One region of the Paenibacillus sp. FSL M7-0134 genome, then DNA from elsewhere that is predicted to be linked to it. Evidence: riboswitches for the same ligand, from Rfam matches in the RefSeq annotation. Region 1 holds a riboswitch; each other region holds the start of a gene.
The links. A riboswitch is a leader RNA that binds a small molecule or an ion and turns the genes downstream of it on or off. The one in region 1 is predicted to bind thiamine pyrophosphate.
Positions count from the first base shown of each region.

Region 2: linked by a shared signal. The riboswitch ahead of NSQ58_RS14595 (thiamine phosphate synthase) and the one ahead of thiC (phosphomethylpyrimidine synthase ThiC) in region 1 are both predicted to bind thiamine pyrophosphate.
Region 3: linked by a shared signal. The riboswitch ahead of NSQ58_RS18415 (ECF transporter S component) and the one ahead of thiC (phosphomethylpyrimidine synthase ThiC) in region 1 are both predicted to bind thiamine pyrophosphate.
Region 4: linked by a shared signal. The riboswitch ahead of NSQ58_RS16010 (ABC transporter substrate-binding protein) and the one ahead of thiC (phosphomethylpyrimidine synthase ThiC) in region 1 are both predicted to bind thiamine pyrophosphate.

Region 1 covers NZ_JBBOXV010000002.1:404,459-409,749, reverse strand. Annotated here, with positions in the region: gene NSQ58_RS17565 (YitT family protein) at 1-427, opposite strand, end outside; gene NSQ58_RS17560 (hypothetical protein) at 934-1,086, shown strand; gene thiC (phosphomethylpyrimidine synthase ThiC) at 1,208-3,052, opposite strand; TPP riboswitch at 3,240-3,352, opposite strand; gene NSQ58_RS17550 (IclR family transcriptional regulator) at 3,508-4,251, opposite strand; gene NSQ58_RS17545 (alpha/beta hydrolase) at 4,550-5,291, shown strand, end outside.
Region 2 covers NZ_JBBOXV010000001.1:3,234,877-3,240,167, forward strand. Annotated here, with positions in the region: gene NSQ58_RS14580 (hypothetical protein) at 1-538, shown strand, start outside; gene NSQ58_RS14585 (hypothetical protein) at 525-1,514, shown strand; gene NSQ58_RS14590 (ABC-F family ATP-binding cassette domain-containing protein) at 1,698-3,251, shown strand; TPP riboswitch at 3,345-3,453, shown strand; gene NSQ58_RS14595 (thiamine phosphate synthase) at 3,718-4,311, shown strand; gene thiO (glycine oxidase ThiO) at 4,376-5,291, shown strand, end outside.
Region 3 covers NZ_JBBOXV010000002.1:584,317-589,607, forward strand. Annotated here, with positions in the region: gene NSQ58_RS18405 (polynucleotide kinase-phosphatase) at 1-2,149, shown strand, start outside; gene NSQ58_RS18410 (TatD family hydrolase) at 2,170-2,967, shown strand; TPP riboswitch at 3,012-3,121, shown strand; gene NSQ58_RS18415 (ECF transporter S component) at 3,371-3,967, shown strand; gene NSQ58_RS18420 (ABC transporter ATP-binding protein) at 3,967-5,291, shown strand, end outside.
Region 4 covers NZ_JBBOXV010000002.1:53,249-58,539, reverse strand. Annotated here, with positions in the region: gene NSQ58_RS16020 (bifunctional 2',3'-cyclic-nucleotide 2'-phosphodiesterase/3'-nucleotidase) at 1-1,286, opposite strand, end outside; gene NSQ58_RS16015 (pyridoxamine 5'-phosphate oxidase family protein) at 1,508-1,942, opposite strand; TPP riboswitch at 2,213-2,322, shown strand; gene NSQ58_RS16010 (ABC transporter substrate-binding protein) at 2,514-3,557, shown strand; gene NSQ58_RS16005 (hypothetical protein) at 3,565-3,747, opposite strand; gene NSQ58_RS16000 (MTH1187 family thiamine-binding protein) at 3,990-4,283, shown strand; gene NSQ58_RS15995 (ABC transporter permease) at 4,280-5,056, shown strand; gene NSQ58_RS15990 (ABC transporter ATP-binding protein) at 5,101-5,291, shown strand, end outside.

The DNA of each region.
Region 1 (5,291 bases):
AATCCAGATACTTGTTGGCAATTCGGGCTAAAATGACCGTTCCCGCCGTAGTGCCACCTACACGTACAATTAAGCCAATGCCGACCCCCACCAAAACTCCGGCAAATACAGCATTAATCGTCGGCTCATGCGAATCAATCCGCCAGTTGACCGTTAAATGTAGAAACAGCGAGTTAAAAGCGACCGCAATTATAGTGTACAGGGTCGTTCTCTTGTCCAAAAATTTATATCCGACAATCAACAGCAAGCCATTGATCACCAGATTGACGATCGAGGGAGACCACTGAAACAGGTAGTACAAAATGATCGTAACCCCTGTAACGCCCCCCTCACCAAACTCATTCGGGATCACAAACAGATTAACAGCTAGCGCGAAAAAAAACGCACCCAGAATAATAAATGCGATATCTGCAATACTTTTTTTCATATATGCTCTAATCCTTTCTCTAACATTTCAAAGGATGAATCGCCAGATGGATTGGCTGACTCTTGTTGCCAAAATACGCTGACAACCAGTTCATGGTATCTACTACCAAACATAAAGTCAATACAACTTTGACACTTTAATTCGCCACCAGACTGCCTCAATCCTGACTTGGATTCCGCAAAATTCTCCTTTTACAAGGTTATTCGACAAAATAACACAATCCCGACTACTAAACTAAGAAAACGGGCCTCTAGCCCTTGTTTTAGACCTAGGCACATTTTCCTCTAAAACGACCATCCTCCTAATCGACATTTTGGACACATATGACCATCTTCCTGTTTTATGTCAAAAGCGTTTTACTTTGAAAAAATGTGGGTATAATGATTGAAACATTACCAAGCAACCTACATAGCATCACGACATCAAGTACATACAAATAGTCCTATACAGACGTCCTAAGCAACTCAATCTGAATTTGACAATATGGAATTGGAGGAATGACCTACATGAATACAATGAACTTAACCGTCCACACCCTGATGCCCTTTCACCACCAATACCAACGTGCCAACGCGGTGAGTATGCAGAAGAAAGAAGATAGCTCGGAGAAGAAGCTCAGCTTTCAGGACATTTTGAATGAAAAAATGGGTAAAAAATAAGGCGCCGTTTATCCGGTTGCAAGATCCCGCTTTACATAAGCTAAAAAGCCGTAGTTCCCTACATCGACTGTAGAGAACCACGGCTTTTTTAATTCATTTTTCCTAAACTCACACGTTCGTTTTACTGACCTCCATCCCGATACTGCTCTGCCTTCTCACGCATCCCGGCAGCTACTGCTTCTTGAGTGTTCAGCCCCTTATCCGCTGCATAAGCGCGAATGTCCTGCGTAATGCGCATACTACAAAATTTGGGACCACACATCGAGCAGAAATGTGCTTCCTTGGCGCCCTCTGCCGGTAGCGTTTCATCATGGTAGGACAAGGCCCGCTCGGGATCAAGCGACAGATTGAACTGGTCCCGCCACCGGAACTCAAAGCGTGCCTTGGACAAAGCATCATCCCGCTGCTGTGCCCGTGGATGACCCTTCGCCAGATCGGCAGCATGTGCCGCAATTTTGTAGGTAATGACACCCTCACGGACATCATCCTTATTGGGCAGACCCAAATGCTCCTTAGGCGTAACATAACACAGCATGGACGTCCCGAACCAACCGATCATCGCCGCCCCGATGGCTGAGGTAATATGATCATATCCGGGGGCAATATCCGTCGTGAGCGGTCCCAAGGTATAGAAAGGAGCTTCCTTACAAATCTCCATTTGTAAATCCACATTCTCTTTGATTTTATGCATAGGGACATGTCCTGGCCCTTCAATCATGACCTGAACATCATGCTTCCAGGCGATTTGCGTTAGCTCGCCCAACGTTTCCAGCTCTGCAAACTGTGCTTCATCATTCGCATCATAGATGCTACCCGGACGTAGACCATCCCCGAGAGAAAAGGCCACATCATAGGCTTTCATAATTTCGCAGATTTCTTCAAAATGCGTATACAAAAAATTCTCCTGATGGTGCGCAAGGCACCAGGCTGCCATGATCGACCCACCACGGGATACAATTCCCGTCATTCTATTCGCCGTCATCGGTATATACCTCAGCAATACACCCGCATGAATTGTAAAATAGTCCACTCCCTGCTCCGCCTGCTCAATCAGCGTATCGCGATACAGCTCCCACGTCAGCGCTTCTGCTTCGCCGTTCACCTTTTCAAGTGCCTGATACAGCGGTACAGTCCCAATCGGTACAGGAGAATTCCGAATGATCCATTCACGTGTTGTATGGATATTACGGCCTGTGGACAGGTCCATAACTGTATCCGAGCCCCAACGCACAGCCCAGGTCATTTTCTCCACTTCCTCCTCGATGGAGGAGGTAACCGCAGAATTACCAATGTTCGCATTGATCTTCACGTGAAAATGACGCCCAATGACCATTGGCTCACTTTCCGAGTGATTGATATTCGAAGGCAAAATGGCTCGTCCAGCCGCCAACTCCTGCCGTACAAACTCAGGCTCCACCCCTTCGCGGATCGCCGCAAATTCCATTTCAGGCGTAATGATCCCTTGCCGCGCATAATGCATTTGCGTCACTGTACGACCTTGCGAAGCACGAAGCGGACGGTTGGTCACGCCGGGAAATTCAACTGTCTCCCGTTTGGAGCCAGGTTTCAGTCCATTATCCTCCGGTTTGACGGCGCGTCCCTCGTAAGCCTCCACATCGCCCCGTTCCAGGGCCCAAGCTCGCCGTAATGGAGGCAGGCCCTGACGGATATCGACCTGATAGGCTTCGTCGGTCATGGGACCGCTCGTATCGTACACACGCAATGGCTCATGATGCTCCGTGCCCTGCGGCGTATGTGTAGGATGAAGAGCAATTTCCCGCTCTGGCACGGCAATGTCCGGCCGTGAGCCTTGAATATATACCTTACGGCTCCCTGGAAAGGGCGTTACCCCTCTGGCTTGCTCCCCGTTTGTCTTCTCTACCTCAACTTCTTTTGTTCCTACCAATCTTACTTCTGTTGATTTCAATTCTGTTCCTTTTGTTCCTTCTACTTCTGTCGGCTTCATTGTCCATTCCTCCCGTTTCGATGAAATGACACACCGATCCGGAACCATTCCCAGGGTGGCGCTGATCTATGCAAAAAAGCCGGTTCCCTAGGGAACCGGCTAATCTAACGAGGCAGCTATCCAGACAGTACGCATGTGGAATAATCCTATTCCAATGCGCCACTGTAGACAGCAGCCGCGTATACATTTCAATGGCCGATTACTTCCCTACGCTGGTATGATCCAGATCAGGTGCAAAGGGTCCGGAATCTTGCACGATTCCATCTCAGCCCGGCATTACAGGCTCCCCCAGTAACTGTGATACTTCTATTCACATGAGGCGGCTATAACAGATATCCCGCCATCCTTACCAGACTACTTTAAATTTATGGCTTTGGCAACCCTTCTAGGTTCCCTTTACCAAGGAGACGCTCCCCATCAAATCACTTTGCTTGCTTCAACTGTGCTCATTCTTGTTACGGAAGCATAAGTCCCATTTCCTTCGCCGCTTCAATCAAAATCGGAGCAAAGTCATGTAGCGTCTCGGGTGCAAGCCGACTGACCGGACCGGATACAGATAAAGCCGCAGTGACCTGTCCCTTCCGGTTTACAATTGGGGCAGCCACAGCAGCAGCCCCTGGCTCCCGTTCTTCATAGCTGGTCGCATAGCCCTTCTCGCGAATGTCCTGCAGCTGGGCTTTATAGACCTCCGGGTCTACTGAGGACGGCCATTCATCCCCGCTTAGCAGGGCTTCCAGCTCCTGCGGCGGCATAAAGGCTGCCAGCACTTTGCTGGAGGCCCCTACAGCCAGCGGCATACGCGCACCTACAGGCGCAACCCTGCGGATCGCCTGATTGCTCTGCACGGCTTGTATGCGAATACGCATGCTGCCGTCCCGTAAGTACAAGCTGACCGTCTCGCCCAGACGATCACGTAGTCCTTCCATTGCAGGCTGTAACAACACCGCCGGCTCGTCGCTTTGGGACAAGTGCGTGGATAGCTCCCAAATGCGGAAGCCAAGTCGATATTTTTCCGTTTCGGCATTCCGAACGACAAAGCCCCGATCCTCCAACGTAGTCAGCAGCCGATGAACCGTGCTTTTATGTAGACCAATTTTGGAGGCAATCTCCGTCAGGCCAAGATCCGAATCTGCGGTAAAACACAGCAGTATATCAAGTGCACGCTCTACAGCGCGAACGGTTAATTTACGGTCTTCCATCGTGAACCGCTCCTCTTGTATCCATATTCGTTTCACACTATGAAACATGGTTACATAAATTATATAGAATAGTCGCGGCTACTGTAAACCGATGTTTTTGTGACAACCATATTACAGAACGAGAACAAACATCGACAATTCTTTGCATCATTTTTACTTTTCCGGTTCAGGCGTTGACTTTGGATAATCCCCATCATACGATAATAGGTATCTATACGGATCTACACTACTATTTTCAAGTGGAATTATACCTAAATTCTATGAAACGAAGATCAATTTTATATAAGGAGGCTCTTACATGATTTCGACATCCCAGCGCAACGCTCAGCTACAGACCGCTGTTCAGGAGCCGTCCACCCCACTCTTTAATCCCCGTCTGCTGCGGTTCAAGCACGTTGTGATTGCTCTGCTGCTGTCGGTCGTCTTTTTTCTGTTGTTTTGTTTTATTGCCTTGCATGCTTACATCGCATGGGTACTTACGAATCCCACCGTTGCACCACTGTACTCTAATCCGATGCAGGCCAAAAGCATGCCTTATGAGGAAGTCAGCTTCCCTGCCAAGGATGGTAGCCGCATGGTACAAGGCTGGTATATCCCGGCGGATCAATCGCGGAAAACGATTATTTTCAGTCATGGCTATGGGGCTAACCGCGAAGAAAGCTGGATTCCCATGTATGATCTGGCGCATTATGCCCACAGTTTGAACTTTAATGTGGTCATGTTCGATTATGGATTCGCGTCACAAAACAGCAAAGCAGTCGCAACCGGAGGCAAAGCAGAATCCCAACAGCTCCTCGGAGCAATTCAGCTTGCGAAGCAACGCGGCTCGTCGGAGATTATCGTATGGGGCTTCTCCATGGGGGCAGGAACCGCTCTTCAGGCGGGCTTGCAAACCAAGGATGTGGACGCAATGATTTTGGACAGCACCTTCCTGCTGGAGCCAGATACGCTGTACCATAACATTCACAATCAAATTAATCTGCCAAGACATCCGTCTTTGGAAATTCTGGAGTTGCTGTTTCCAGTCTTGAACGGAACCA
Region 2 (5,291 bases), on a different contig from region 1:
CAAGCTGTTGGGGGCACTGCTCGCTGTATTGCTTTTGTACATCGTACCCGCAGCTCAAGCTGCTGAACGGCAGGATGATATATCCGGGTTAAATACATATCATTCAACTGTACGTTTTGTTGATATGGTAAGAACCAAAGGTTACATTACACCGACGATGTATAACGATTTTATGCGTGATCTGGAATTGACAGGCAATATCTACGAAGTTGACTTGGAGCATATGCACAAAAAGTATGTACCGGACTATGCAGATGCCGCGAAGCCAGACAGTTTTCTGGGCAATTATGAAACTGTATATGATGGGTACTATAATCCGCAAATCTTACCTGTACTGTTTCCTGACAATCAGCAGCCAAAATCAGATCAGCTACGTCGGTATACCTTGATGGCCGGGGATTATTTTACGGTCCGGCTACATAATACGAATCGGACTCCTGCGGACTTGTACAAATCATGGCTTCTCGGTGGGGCAGATAGCGGAAAGCCGGCAGTTACAGCTTCTTACGGGGGCATGGTTCTGAATGAAGATTACTGATTTTGCAGTCATATTTATACTTTTGTTTTTGCCCTTTGGTGTAGTTAGTGACTTACGGGTCCAGAATCAGCGTGAAGTGCAGCAGCTAGAAATGAAATATACGTCGGCTCTCCGTACCGCAGTTCAGGATGCGGGGGTTATGCTCTCACAGAATGAACGTCAAGAACGCGAGGCCGGATACGGATCGGATAAGTTTTTTCGTGTAGATAAAGAAGCAGCGCTGCACACGTTCCTGCACACCCTTTTTCTTAATGTAGGCATTGATGGGGATATAGTAGCACAACGTGCATTATTGGATTACATACCAGCCATTGTAATTCTAGATTATGACGGTTATTATGCGTTCACTTCAGAAGCCTATACCGACGAGCATGGACAAGCTGCCATAGGTCCCAAATGGAGCGAAAAAAAGCCATATGCCTATGTTGATTCAGTAGGCAACAGTGTGGGGTTCACCTTGGATAATTATGTGCACGCATATGATGCGCGGAATCACAGGTGGGTGGAGGGCTTTCAAAAGGAACTTCAGGACCAGACCCCTATATCTTTACTGAATAATTCAGAAACTTTTGAGCAAATACGTCGTTCCACCATCGTTCGCAGCGTCCAAGAGGACCTGGCGCGAATTATTAATGTCCATAACGAAAAAGCTGCACGTAACGGCATAACTTATACGTTCACGCTACCGCTCATTCCGCAAGAGGAGTGGTACAACACAGTAGATGATGTGGGTCTGATCGCGTTTATCCAAGGCATTCCGGTCGGAGACAGGTATTACAATAACTATGGATTTGGTGGTGGGAGAGTCGTTAGAAAGCAAGACATTATAGGCGGCATAGAACCAGATACTGGGATGAAATATTTTTATAGAGATTCATGTCCAGCTCCCTTTAAAGCGAGTGAACGTTTTGCGGATGAAAAATCTGCAGCAGCTGCGGGATACTTTGAGTACAAATGTTATAATGGCTTAAAATAATCACCTTCATGGGTGGTTTTTCTTTTTTTAGGCAGATCCATATCAAAAACCTTAAAAATCGCTGTTTTCCATATTCCGATATGGTTGCAGAATGTGCTACAATAAAGCTTTGAAAGAAACGAAATGCATATGAAATAAGAACAGTCGGCAGCGCCGATGACAATAAGGAGCCAAAAACAGCTTATGAGTTTATTGACTGTAGAAAATGTATCTCACAACTTTGGGGACCGCGCATTATTTAAAAATGTTTCCTTTCGATTGCTTGCGGGGGAACGTGTAGGTTTGGTAGGAGCTAACGGTGTCGGTAAATCGACACTCATGAACATTCTGACTGGAAAATTGCTTAAGGATGAGGGTAAAGTGGAATGGACTCCACGTGTACGTTACGGCTATCTGGATCAGCATACCAAGCTGACACCGGGCAAAACGGTACGTGATGTTTTGAAAGACGCTTTTCTTCCTCTGTTGGAATTGGAAAAGGAAATGATGCAGATTACTGACAAGATGGGGGATGCTTCTCCTGAAGAGTTGGAAGTGCTGCTGGAACAGATGGGTGAAATTCAGGAGCAACTGGATATGGGGGATTTTTACCTCATTGATGTGAAGGTTGAAGAAATGGCGAATGGACTAGGTCTGTCGGCCATAGGACTGGATCGGGATGTATCTGCACTTAGCGGTGGGCAACGGACAAAGGTGCTTCTTGCTAAGTTGCTGTTGGAAAAGCCAAATGTCCTGCTGCTGGATGAGCCTACCAACTATTTGGATGTAGAGCATATTGAATGGCTTACGCGCTATTTGAAGGATTATCCCTATGCTTTTATTCTTATTTCACATGATACTGAGTTTATGAACCAGGTCGTTAATGTTATTTACCATCTTGAATTTGCCAAGATGACCCGTTATTCAGCTAACTATGAAAAGTTTCTTGAAATGGCGGATCTGAACAAAGCTCAGCATATTGATGCTTATGAGAAGCAACAGGACTTTATTAAGAAACAGGAAGATTTTATTCAGCGTAATAAAGCGCGTGCCTCTACATCAGGCCGAGCAAAGAGCCGTGAAAAGCAACTTGATCGGATCGAACGTATAGATAAGCCTGAAGAAGCTGCGAAGCCAACCTTTCAATTCAAAGAAGCACGTGCAAGCGGAAAGACGGTATTTGAGGGTATTGATTTTGAGATTGGTTATACGCATGCCCTTTTGCCTAAAATGTCCATGACGATTGAACGTGGCGAAAAGATTGCTATTGTTGGCTACAACGGTGTCGGTAAATCGACATTGCTCAAAACCATATTGGGAAAAATACCGCCAATCAGTGGAAAAACCTATCAAGGTGATTTTTTGCAGCCCGCTTATTTTGAGCAGGAAGTAAAGGCGGAGAAAATTACACCGATTGACGATGTGTGGAATGAATTCCCACATTTGAACCAGCATGAAGTACGAGCGCATTTGGCGCGTTGCGGTTTAAAGAATGAGCATATCACGCGTCCGCTATCTGCGCTCAGTGGTGGAGAACAGGCTAAAGTCCGTCTTTGCAAACTGTTAATGCGTGAAAGCAACTGGGTACTGTTCGATGAGCCTACCAACCACTTGGATGTTAAAGCTAAGGATGAGCTGAAACGTGCCTTGAAGGAATACAAAGGGACCGTATTGCTTGTATCTCACGAACCGGACTTTTACGAGGATTGGGTAACCAAAACGTGGAATGTGGAAGAGTGGTCAAGTAAAGTTAACTAACATCAACTAAATCCAATTCTGCATATTTCACACGAAGTGGGGTTTGCAGAATTAGGAAAATATGCTAAGCTATCTTTAGCTTATACAATAAAATAGTCACACTAGGGGAGCCGCCCATGCGGCTGAGACGGAATAAATGGATTTCGGACCCTTTGCACCTGATCTGGGTTATGCCAGCGTAGGGAAGTGAGCGCCGTACAAACAAGGCAACACCATCTTATTTTTGTTTGTGCGTGGGACGATACACGTATACGGATATCATTGTCCGTTCGATTATTGGACGTTCGTTAAACCACTTCCTTGGGGAAGTGGTTTTTTTGCGTTTCGTTCACTTTAAGTTGTTCGAGCTTCCGTAGACGATTCACATACAATCCCCTTTCATTACTGCTGGTAGACGTGGCTGACTAAGCTTAGATCCATTAGTCCAATGTGAGGTGAAGACAAAATCGAATTACACGCAATTTCGATGGAAAAGGGCACTTTTGCACAAGCAGCCCAAGTGGCTGCTGTGATTTGTCCGTATGTTCATTATGTACACGCGCGTTTAAAACAGAATGGTGCCTCTGCATTGCTTTCTTTGACTCGCAGCATGGTGGAGCAGGGAGTTTCTTTGCAACAAATTGTAGTAAATGATCGTGTGGATGTAGCTTTACTTACTTTGGTTGGAGCCGTCCAGCTACCAGCTAATGGATTACCTGTAGCGGATGTGAAAAGCCTGCTTCCAAAGGGTACACGCTGTGGAGTATCTGTGCATTCCTTGGAGGAGGCGCAGACTGCCGAGCGGGCAGGAGCGGACTATGTACTTTATGGTCACGTATATGAGACCCATTGTAAGCCCGGTATTGTACCGCGGGGTTTAGCTCAGCTTGAACATATTTGCAGGCTGTCGAACATTCCGGTGATCGCGCTGGGCGGCATACAACCGCACCATATCCCGGAGCTTTATAGGGCCGGAGCAAGCGGAATTGCGGTGATGTCTGGTATATGGAAGGCTGAGTCGCCCGTTGCAGCTGCGATGGAATATAGGCGAATGGCAGATCTTGTAGTTCACAGCCTGTAGCGAGAAAACGAGAGTAGAGGCAAGCTGAAAGCAGAATGGTTTATGGAGAGGAGACACGAAACAAATGCCAAAGATACACACAGAGGCAAGAGCGATAGGACACGCTGAATGCTTGGTCATAGGTGGAGGTGTCATCGGCAGTTCCATTGCTTATCATGTGGCCAAGGAGGGAAGAAGTACGATCTTGCTGGAACGATTGATCCCGGGTGAGGGAGCCTCAGGAGCAGCGGTTGGAATGCTGGCAGCGGAAAGTGAAGAGTTCACCGACTCTGAGCTGGCACGATTTGCTCGCATAAGTCGAGACGCATTCCCTGAGCTTGTCTGTGATCTGGAGCGTTTGTCGGGTATTTCGGTGGAATTCCGTACAGAAGGATTTGTGACCCCTTTCCGTACGGAAACTGAAGGCCAAAAACGCTGGAAAGCTGCTAAAACGCGAGAGGATGATTGTCCTATCTGGTGGGATGCGAGGGAATTGGCCCGACGAATTCCAGGTTTGGATGAACAAGCGATCGGGGCAATATATCGTTCAAAGGAGACACAAGTGGCTCCTGTCCAGCTTTGCCGTGCTTATGCAGGTGCTGCTGCGGTGCTGGGGGCAACGGTATGGTCTGGTACACAGGCAGAGCAACTGGTCATACAGAATGGTCGAGTTTGCGGTGTTCGAACACATAGTGGCTTTTTTTCCTGCGATCAGGTCATTATTGCTGGAGGCTTGGATAGCATGAAATTGCTAGCGCAGGTTGGATTTGAATATCCACTTTATCCGGTCAAGGGCGAAGCGGTAGCGGTCTCCTTGAAGGATCACCCGTTAGAATACACCATTTATGCTGATGATATTTACCTCGTGCCTAAACAGAATAACGAGCTTTGGATTGGGGCAACGAGCCTTCCGCATCAATATGACGAAGAGGTGACCGTAGGAGGCTTGGAGGGGTTGCTGGCACGTGCCTCTGCTTGGCTGCCGCGCGTCCGTGAAGCTT
Region 3 (5,291 bases), 180 kb from region 1:
CCAACGGGTCAAGCAGCAGGCACAGCTGTTAAAGCGGAACCTGCGTGGTATCCGTGAGGAAGGCTTTAACGCTTGCTATGTTCTTAAGGATGTAGAAGAAATGAACTTTGTTCGCCGTGTGCAGCCACTGTTTCATGAGATTGGCTCAGGTATTGACATCATTGGTGATATCCATGGGTGCTACCGTGAGATGCTGGAAGTGATAGAGCGGCTAGGATATACGGAAGATACGGAAGGACTATACCATCATCCAGATGGTAGAAGACTAGTATCTGTCGGGGATGTGATGAGCCGTGGCCCAGAATCGTTACAAGCGGTGCAGTTCTGGAAAAAGCACGTGGATGCCGGACTAGCGTATATGATTGACAGCAATCATGGCTGGAAAATCGGCCGTTACCTCGATGGGAGAAAGGTGACTCTCAGTCATGGCGATGAACGATTTGCAGAGGAACTGGCCCAATATGAACAAAAAGCGGGCAAGACAGCGGCGGAACAGCTTAGAAGCGAGTTGAGAGATTTTCTGCTACATGCACCCTCTCATCTTATTTTTGGCAGAAATGGATTGCGACACGTGGTTGTGGCTCATGCCGGGATTAAGGATCATTTTATTGGCAAACAGTCGGCACGTATTTCTGATTATTGCCGCTATGGAGATACGGAAGGACAGGATGCGAACGGAACACCGATCCGCAAGGATTGGTTCGTAGACCATGAATCGGGAGAAATAGTAGTATGGGGACATGATCCGAGACCGCAGCCTACCCTTGTGAATCAGACGGTGAATATTGATCAGGGTGTGGTATTTGGCGGTATGCTGACCGCTTATCGTTATCCGGAAAAGGAATTTGTCAGCGTTCCGGCACATGAGAATTATGCGAATGATCCCGATAGCCCACTTGTCCGGTGGCAGAGAAAACGGTTTTCCCCGCCGAATTTACGCAAGCTAATCGCTGGTTACAGTGTGCTGACGGAATCGTATGGCGAAGTGCGCGTACAAGGAGAATGGATCAAATCCGCTATAGATACCGTGTCACATGTGACGGTACCCATGGAGGAGCTGGTGTATATTCCACCGACGATGAGCCCTGCTCCAGCGGTGTCTGCAGAGGAAGGATATCTGGAGCATCCACGTGAGGCGCTGGCTTATTATCGCGGGCAAGGAGTACAAACGATGGTGGCCGAGAAAAAACATATGGGTAGCCGGGCTATTTTGCTATTATTCAAAAACGAACAGGCCGCTGTTCAATATGTAGGCTACCCGACATTGGGCACGATCTATAGTCGGAGTGGGAGAGCTTTCTTTGAACAAAGCCTTGGGAAGCAAGTGATGGAGAAGCTTAATGTGGATCTACGGACTGCTGGATATTTTGAACGGAACCAGACGGATTTTGTATTGCTGGATGCGGAAATTGTACCGTGGAATCTCAAGGCTCGGGAACTGATTGCTGCACAGTATGCGCATGTGGGGGAGGCAGCTCTGTTGGATCGCAGTAAGCTGGTAGACAAGCTGAAGCAGGCGAAGGTTGCAGGTCGAGAGGTTGGAGACTGGTTGGAGGAAATGGAACAGAAGTACGCGAATGCCGTAACGTTTCAAGATGCTTTTCAAAAATATTGCTGGGATGTGGACGGTCTGGATGAAATTCGTATTGCACCGTTCCATACACTGGCACACAGCGGAAAGACTTTTTTCGACCATTCTCATATTTGGCATATGGAGCAAAACCGGGAGCTCGCTGGGCTGTCTTCCCTGTTTATGGAGACAGAGTACCGCGTTATCACGGACGAAGCAAGCGAGGAAGAGGTCATTCGCTGGTGGAACGAGATGACAGAGGATGGTCATGAAGGGATTGTGATCAAGCCGGAACGCTTTTTGATGAAAAATCGGGACAAGATGATTCAGCCTGCAATCAAGGTGAGAGGCCAGAAGTATTTGCACATCATTTACGGTATGGATTATCTTGCCCCTGAGAATTTAAAGCGTCTGAAGCAGCGTCGAACGAACAAAAAGGAGCGTCATGCCCTGATGGAAGGAGCGCTTGGTATGGAAGGCGTGGAACGTTTTGTCCGCAAGGATACGGTGGATCGTATTCATGAATGCGTCCTTGCCGCGCTATCTCTGGAATCGGAGCCGATTGATCCGAGATTGTAGTTTGCGAAGGAGGGATTGAGATGGAAAGGGGTACACCGTTAATTGATATTGGCGTGAACTTGATGCACCGTTCGTTTCATGCGGATCGGGAACAGGTGGTAGAGAGAGCAGCAGCTGTAGGGATTTCACCCCTGATTATTACCGGGACCAGTGTCCGCAGCAGTCGGGAGGCTTCTCAGTATGCAGCACGTTATCCGGGCAAGCTGTATGCGACAGCTGGCGTGCATCCCCATGATGCCAAAGACTGCAGCGCAGATACGATTCAGCAGCTCCGCCAGCTGGCGAGTCAGCCGCAGGTCGTATCCATAGGGGAATGCGGATTGGACTATAACCGTGATTTTTCGCCGCGCGATGTGCAGCGCCGATGGTTTGGGGAGCAAATCCAACTGGCGGGTGAGCTAAATATGCCGTTATTTCTGCATGAACGAGATGCACATGAGGATTTTGTTGCTATGCTGCGGGAATATCAAGGGCTTGTCGATAAAGCAGTGGTGCATTGTTTTACAGGCACGGAACAAGAATTGCATACGTATGTAGAGATGGGACTGTATATCGGGATCACCGGCTGGATTTGCGACGAACGGCGTGGCAAACATCTGCGTGAACTGGTCAGAGATATTCCCTTGGACCGTCTGATGATTGAAACGGATGCTCCATTTTTGACCCCGCGTAATTTGCCCGTGAAGCCCAAAGAAGGGCGTAATGAGTCGATGTATCTCGCTCACATTGCTGCTACGATAGCCGAATGTACAGGCCGAAGCATGATGGAGATCGAAATCGCCACGACGGAGACAGCCAAACGTTTCTTCGGATTATAGGATTGTCAAAGCCATAGATGTGGTATATATTATAGTGAATTAAAAAAGCATTGTCGGGAGCTTGAGAAAGTCAGGCTGAGAGGGTGGCCCTTGCCACTGACCGTGAAATCTGATCTGGGTAATGCCAGCGTAGAGAAACCAAGAACACTATACAGGAATGCCGCTTGTTTCGCGGTTGTCGATAGATACAATGTATGTCCTAGCATTTTACCTTGACCCTGACTTTGGCTTGGTATCAGTGTAGTAGCTTAGACTACTGGTTATATAAGGCATATCGACGAATGATGTTTTGTATGGTGCTTCACCTTTTACTGCGCATAAAGCTTGCCTGGAGATTCAGCTCCAGACAAGCTTTTTTTTATGGCCAAGAGGCCAATTATAAGGATAAGGGGAGCACGCAATAATGAATACTGCTGTAAGAGCGTCCAAAGGGTTGAAGCTGACTGATATTTTGGTCACGATTGTGATCGCTGTTGTGTTCGGGTTAGTCTACAAAATATGGGGACCTGCCTATGATTTGATGAAACCATTCGGTCTACACGCCGAGCAACTGATGTATGGCATGTGGTTTATGGCAGGCACGTTTGCTTATCTCATCATTCGCAAGCCGGGTGTTGCAATTTTGGCAGAGGTGGCAGCGGCAACGGTCAGTGCTTTTTTGGGAAGCGAATGGGGGATGTCCACTTTGTACTATGGCCTGCTGCAAGGCTTGGGAGCGGAGCTGTTTTTTGCAGCTTTTCTGTATCGGAACGCAAACTTGTGGGTTGCTTCGCTAGCTGCGGCCGGGGCGGCTGTCGCTTCTCTAATTTTAGACTTCAGCTACGGGTATATTGATCAGCTTTCGACCTGGAACTATGTTTTGTATATTGGTTTTCGCATGATTGGCAGCATTGTGATTGCCGGGGTATTCGCGTTCTATCTGGCTAGGGCATTGGAGGTAACCGGAGTCACGCGAAGTTTGAGACCCGCAACGGAACAAGATTATAAGGGGCTGGATTGATGAGCCAGGCAACCGAAGATGTGGTGGCTTCGATCACCCGTCTTCGGTTGAAATTCCCCGGTGAGCAGGAGCTGCTTTTTCACAATATGTCTTTGTCTGTCCGCAAGGGGGAAAAGCTGCTGTTGCTGGGACCGAGTGGATGCGGTAAATCAACGCTGCTCCAAGTGTTAAGCGGTCTGATTCCACGCACGATAGAAGTGCCTATGAAATGCGATGCTGCTGTAATCCCAAGTGTCTCAGGTATTGTATTTCAAGATCCTGATACGCAGTTTTGTATGTCATATGCAGACGAGGAACTGGCTTTTGTGTTGGAAAATAATCAGGTTCCTCGTGAGCAGATGCGATCCCGTATTCGCGAGCTGCTGATACAGGTTGGTCTATCAACGGATGATATACACATGCCCATTGGCAGCATGTCACAGGGAATGAAACAGCGGCTGGCGATTGCGTCTGTGCTGGCTATGGAGCCAGAAGTGCTTTTTCTGGATGAGCCCACGGCTTTGTTGGACGAGGAAGGCACTACACAGGTGTGGGATACCATTCGAAACATTTCGGTAGACCAGACACTGGTGATCGTGGAGCATAAAATTAATGAAATTGTCCATGATGTGGACCGGATTGTGGTGCTTTCTGCTCAAGGGGAGATCATTGCGGATGGAAGGGCGGAAGAAGTATTTCATGGGCAGCGGCAGGCATTGTCCGAGTATGGCGTGTGGTACCCGGGAGTATGGAGTGAATCGTCTTCGCCGCGTTGGAGTGAATCAGTGACACAGCAGAATGGTACGGGGAATGGTACAGGGATTGATTTGCTGGAGCTGGAACATTTTAGTGGCCTCCGCGGTTTAAGTTCAGTGATTTATGTGGAGCATGCGCAGGTGAAGCCTGGCGACTGGATTGGCGTGGTCGGTGAAAACGGGGCTGGCAAAAGCTCACTGCTGCTCTCCATGATGCGCTTACTTCGCACACAGGGACGTTATAGCGTGCGCGGAATTGAGGCAGGCAGTACGGAACAACTGGCAGAGCGTATCGGGTTCGCGTTTCAAAATCCCGAGCTGCAATTCGTAGCACACACCGTACGAAAGGAACTAGAGTATTCGTTACCCAAGAGCTTGTTCACCGTTGAACAGTGCCGGGAACGGGTCGATCGGATGCTCGTACAGTTCGGACTGGAGCGGCTGGACGAGCGTCATCCGTATCAGCTTTCATTGGGCCAAAAAAGGCGGTTGAGTATTGCTACGGCTATGATCCGTGAGCCGGAAGTGCTGCTGCTGGATGAACCGACTTTTGGGCAGGATGCGCGTAATACCTTTGTCATGCTGGATAT
Region 4 (5,291 bases), 350 kb from region 1:
GCGCCTGCCGACAATACGGGAAGATTTTCGTATTCGGTCCCTTTAAGATGGTTTTGAACATACCATTTCTGTGCATTCGTCACAATTTGAATGGAAGGGTCATCCTGCACTAATGCAAAATAACTGTTAATCGGTGCAGTCGTTGTTCCAACAGGTTGGCGAACATAATCCAGCGTTCCTTGATGCTCTTCCTTGATCGAATCTGTCAGTTTGTAGTCAGGAGTAAACTGCACAGCCTGGTTAGTGGTACTCACAACCGGACGTACTTCAGACTGAGAGTTAGTTACGTTCCACTCGCGATTTCTCTTTTCCAGGCTCAGGTCAATAATACCCAGCTCCTTGCCCCATGAGGAAGCTTCCACAGCCGGTACGCCGTTAATGGTTCCTTTATCTAGATCTACACCCTTCATTTCTTTAAAATCAGGGCCGGGGAAAGATTTATGAGCATGCCCAAACAGAATAGCGTTAATTCCGTCCACCTGGCTTAAATATTTAACGGCATTCTCCATCATTGGCGTTTGCGGCACATCCTCATAACCTGTGTGCGCAAGCACGACAATAATGTCAGCACCTTCCGTCTTCATTTGAGGAATAAACTTTTTCGCCGTTTCCACAATATCCTTCGTAACGACTTTATCCTTCAAATTGGCTTCATCCCACTGCATAATTTGTGGTGTGACCAAACCGATGACGCCCACTCTAAGGATGTGCTCTTGGCCCTTCTCGTCCGTTACCGTTTTATCAAGAATTCGATAAGGGGTAAAATAATTTTTAGTAGCTTGCCCCCCCTTGTCAACATAAACATTCGCATTTACGTAAGGAAAATCGGCTCCCTTGAGCGATTTCTCCAGAAAATCGAGACCGTAGTTGAATTCGTGGTTACCCACTGTCGCCGCATCATAGCCCATCAAGTTCATCATCTTGTAGACTGGATGGACACCGCCTTCTTTTTCATAGGTTTTGTTTCTGGCCATATAATCGCCTAATGGATTGCCCTGTAACAAATCACCGTTATCGAACAGCATGCTGTTTCTTGTTTCACTACGCGCCTGTTGGATCAAACCAGCTGTGCTAATCAAGCCATATTCGTTGGTTTCTTTGTCTGAATAGTAATCATAGTTCATCAGCGACGCATGAATATCCGTTGTTTCCATGATCCGCAAATTCACCGTAGCGCTATCGCGAGAATCGCTAGCTGCCCAGGATGGAGCGGCCGAAAACACCAGCATGCTACAAGCCACAACTGCTGCTGTAAACCCTTTAAACCAATTTTTACGAAATAACAAAATATACCCCTCCTCATTAAGGTGTATGCCTCATATACATACTTTTGCACATATATGTAAGCCTTGAACCCACCATTTCTATTTTAATCCAACGCCAGATAAAAGAGTAGTCATTTACTTAAATTATTTATGAAAAAATAATTAATTTTCTCAAAAAATAAAAAGCCAGCAAACCTCCTAAAAAACTCGGAGATTCACCGGCTTATCCATTTATATTCGTATTACTTCTTCCAAACCTGGCGCTCAGATTGCTGACCCACATACTCAATGCGTGTCGGATTCACGTCCAGAATGACATAATCGGGATCATCCGGTCCGGAAAACCATTCCTTCAAGGAATCGTTCCACACTTGTTTGCGCAGCCCCTCATCAGTTGTGATCTGGACGGTAGCCTCCACTTCTACGACTTCCTTCGTACCGCCAACTTCATAACCCAGCAGCAGATAAGCATTCGGATTGTCCTTTAGCTCCTCTACTTTATGCGTTTTGCGATCTGTCGCCAGATGAATGTTCATTCCATCGTTAAAAAGGGCCATATAGCGTACTTTCGGTTTGCCACCCTCTACCGTACCTAACGAGCAAAATTTGTTGTTATCCAAAGCCTTCACAATGGCTTGTTCCAGTTGGTTGCGATCCAATGTTTCCGTTTTACCCACAGTACAACAACTCCTTTTCACGAATTAGAATTCTCTACGGCCACGCCATTGGGCACCAGCCCATCTGAACCTACTTGCGTAGCTGTTCTGAAAATAACATGACCGGATCGAATCGAATTGATTCATGCTCATTTTCAGATCAAAGCTCACAGTAAAAGTGTACCCTGTCGTTCGGCAAATGAACCGTCACCTCTCCCTTCATGCTGGACAGACCCGCATTCAAGGCATATAATCGTCGTAGTAAACCCGAATAAATGAACCCATTAAACCATACAATGCCAGGGGTGCTGGAATCGGCCGGCTGAGAGTGTGTCCCAAGACACTGACCCTTACAACCTGATCTGGGTAATGCCAGCGTAGGAATGCTTAAGCAAGATGTGCCTTTTTTACATAGGACCATCCCTTACTTTGGTATATACAAGCGCAAGCGTCCCGGAAACTCGGGGCGCTTTTTTTGTTGAAGATTATGTTGTTGGAAAGATCGCATCCGGCAGATGTTATTTTTAGAAAATGGGTAACTTAAGCTGTCTGATTGGACGGATAACGGGTAATTAAAGGAGAGAACACAACGATGAAGCGCATGAAAATGTTAAGCCTGGGACTGATCAGTCTGTGGCTCATGGCCCTGACCCTGACCGCTTGCGGTGGAAGTCCCCCCACATCCCAAGAAGCGGCTCCCGCTACCGACACTCAAACGTCTACTCCGGCAAAGGGGCTCAAAGATGTTAAAGTCGTGCTCGACTGGACACCCAATACGAATCATACGGGACTCTATGTCGCTAAGGACAAAGGATTTTACGAAAAAGCGGGTTTGAATGTCCAAATTGTTCAACCTGGCTCAGGCGGAGCTGATCAAATGGTTGCTTCTAATGCTGCACCTTTTGGTATCAGCTACCAAGAAGGCGTCACACAGGCTCGTACGCAAGGCGTGCCGCTTGTATCCATCGCTGCGGTGATTCAGCATAATACCTCAGGCTTCGCAGCCCCGGTAGATCGTGGAATTAAGAGCCCGAAAGATTTTGAAGGTAAAAAATACGGCGGTTGGGGCTCTCCCGTAGAAGAAGCGGTCATGAAATCCATCATGGATTCAGACAAAGGCGATGTGAGCAAAGTGAAGATCATCAACATGGGCAATGCAGACTATTTTACAGCCGTGAAGCGGGATATCGACTTTGCCTGGATTTTCTACGCATGGACCGGAATCGAGGCCCAGCTTCGAGGTGAGCCATTGGATATGCTGTATGTAAAAGATTATTCCAAAAGCCTCGATTACTATACACCTGTAATTGTGAGCAACGAACAGACAATAAAAAATGATCCCGAGCTGGTCAAAGCGTTCATGGACGCTACCGCACAAGGCTATGAATACACTATCGCTCATCCGGAAGAAGCCGCAGACATCTTAAGCAAAGCTGTACCGGAGCTGGATAAAAAACTGGTACTTGCCAGCCAAAAATGGCTAAGCCCGCGTTATCAGGACGATGCCGCGCAATGGGGTGTGCAAAAACCGGAGGTATGGCAAAACTATTCGGACTGGATGTACGAACGCAAGCTGCTCAGCAAGCCTTTGGAAGTCGATAAAGCCTTCACAAACGGTTTCCTGCCCAAGCGTTGATCATTTGTTAAAACGCTAAATAAGACTGAACTAGAGAAGTGAACGAAGCGCCACTACGCAGTCGGATGGTGCTTCCCATCGCTGCTGTACCCAGATTTCTTTTATGAATATCCAGAGGTTGAAATCTGGGTACAAAGGCGAACGCTAACGCTTGTACAGCACCATTCCGCCCACTTCGTTCTCGTTCCACTTGGTTTATTCTTTAGTTTCTCATATTATCTAAGCGCTAAGTAGGTGCGCTTGTGTGTTAAAAATGCCACACAAACCAGCTTTAAAAATAGGGTGTTTTTAAGGCGGTTGGCAGCGTAGTGGTTCATTTGAATCTGGAGAAGCGCAGCGATCGTAAGATCAAATGAAACGCGAAGCGGTCTCCCCGCCTTAAACCACCATATTTTTTTAATAACACTCCAAATAAAGGACAGGTGAATTTGCATGGCTAACACACTGCTCAGTATTCAAGTAATCCCTAAAACTCCTAATAACGAGGACTCTTACACGTATGTAGATAAGGCGATCGAGGTCATTCAGCGCTCCGGTGTCAAACATCAGGTGAATCCATTGGATACGACCATGGAGGGCGAGCTCGACGAGTTGCTGAAAGTGGTTAAAGAAATGCACGAGGCTTTGACGGAAGCGGGCAGTCCCAGCGTCATTTCACAGATCAAAATCGCACATAACCCACAAGGCATCAGCATGAACAAGCTGACCGAGAAATATCGCCCATGAATCCGAAAGGCAAGAACGCATCCTGGTGGAAAAGCGTATGGCCGCCCTTTGTGGCGGTCCTCTTCTTTTTAGCGGCCTGGCAGGGGGCGGTTTCCTATTTGCATGTTGAATCCTGGCTGCTGCCTGCTCCATCCCTCATCGTACAAGAGGGCATAGCCCAGACGGCGCTGCTTGGTGCCCATACATGGGCTACGATTCGTCTGACACTTGCGGGATTCGCGATAGGGACAGCAACGGGACTGTTGATCGCCATCGTTCTTCATACGATTCCTTTTCTCAAATCCGCCCTGTATCCGCTGCTTATCCTGAGCCAAAACATTCCAATCATCGCCCTGGGACCGCTGCTCATGGTGTGGTTTGGTTTTGGGGTGCTGCCCAAGCTGATGGTCATTACCCTAGTATGCTTTTTTCCTGTGGCTGTAGCGGCCATGGACGGGCTGACTCGAACAGACCGTACGATGATGAACTATATGCGGATGTCGGGTGCAAGCCGCATGGCTATTTTTATGAAGCTGGAGCTGCCACATTCCCTGCCGCAAGTCTTTTCTGGCGTTAAAATTGCTGCTACCTATAGTGTGATGGGTGCGATCATTGCGGAATGGATCGGAGCTAGTGAAGGAATTGGATATTATATGCTGCTGCAAAAATCGGCCTATCGCACGGACCTCATTTTTGCCGCCATCGGCATTATTGTTGCACTCAGCTTACTCATGTTTGTGGTTATTTTACTACTGGAGAAATGGCTGGTTCGCTGGAAACCCGATCGAGAGTAGCTTCCTCCTTGAATTACATACAGCAAAGAAAGGACGTGGCGCGTATGAGTCTGCATCCGACTGACTTATCATCATACAACGTGGCTAATGAACAACGAACCGGGGAACAGCAGAGTCCTTCAACCGCTCCTCCTGCTTTGGAATTGGACGGGATCAGCCTCGCCTTCCGCGAAAAGCGAAGCCTACTGCCCGTACTGCAGGATGTATCCCTCACAGTCAAGCCAGGAGAATTCGT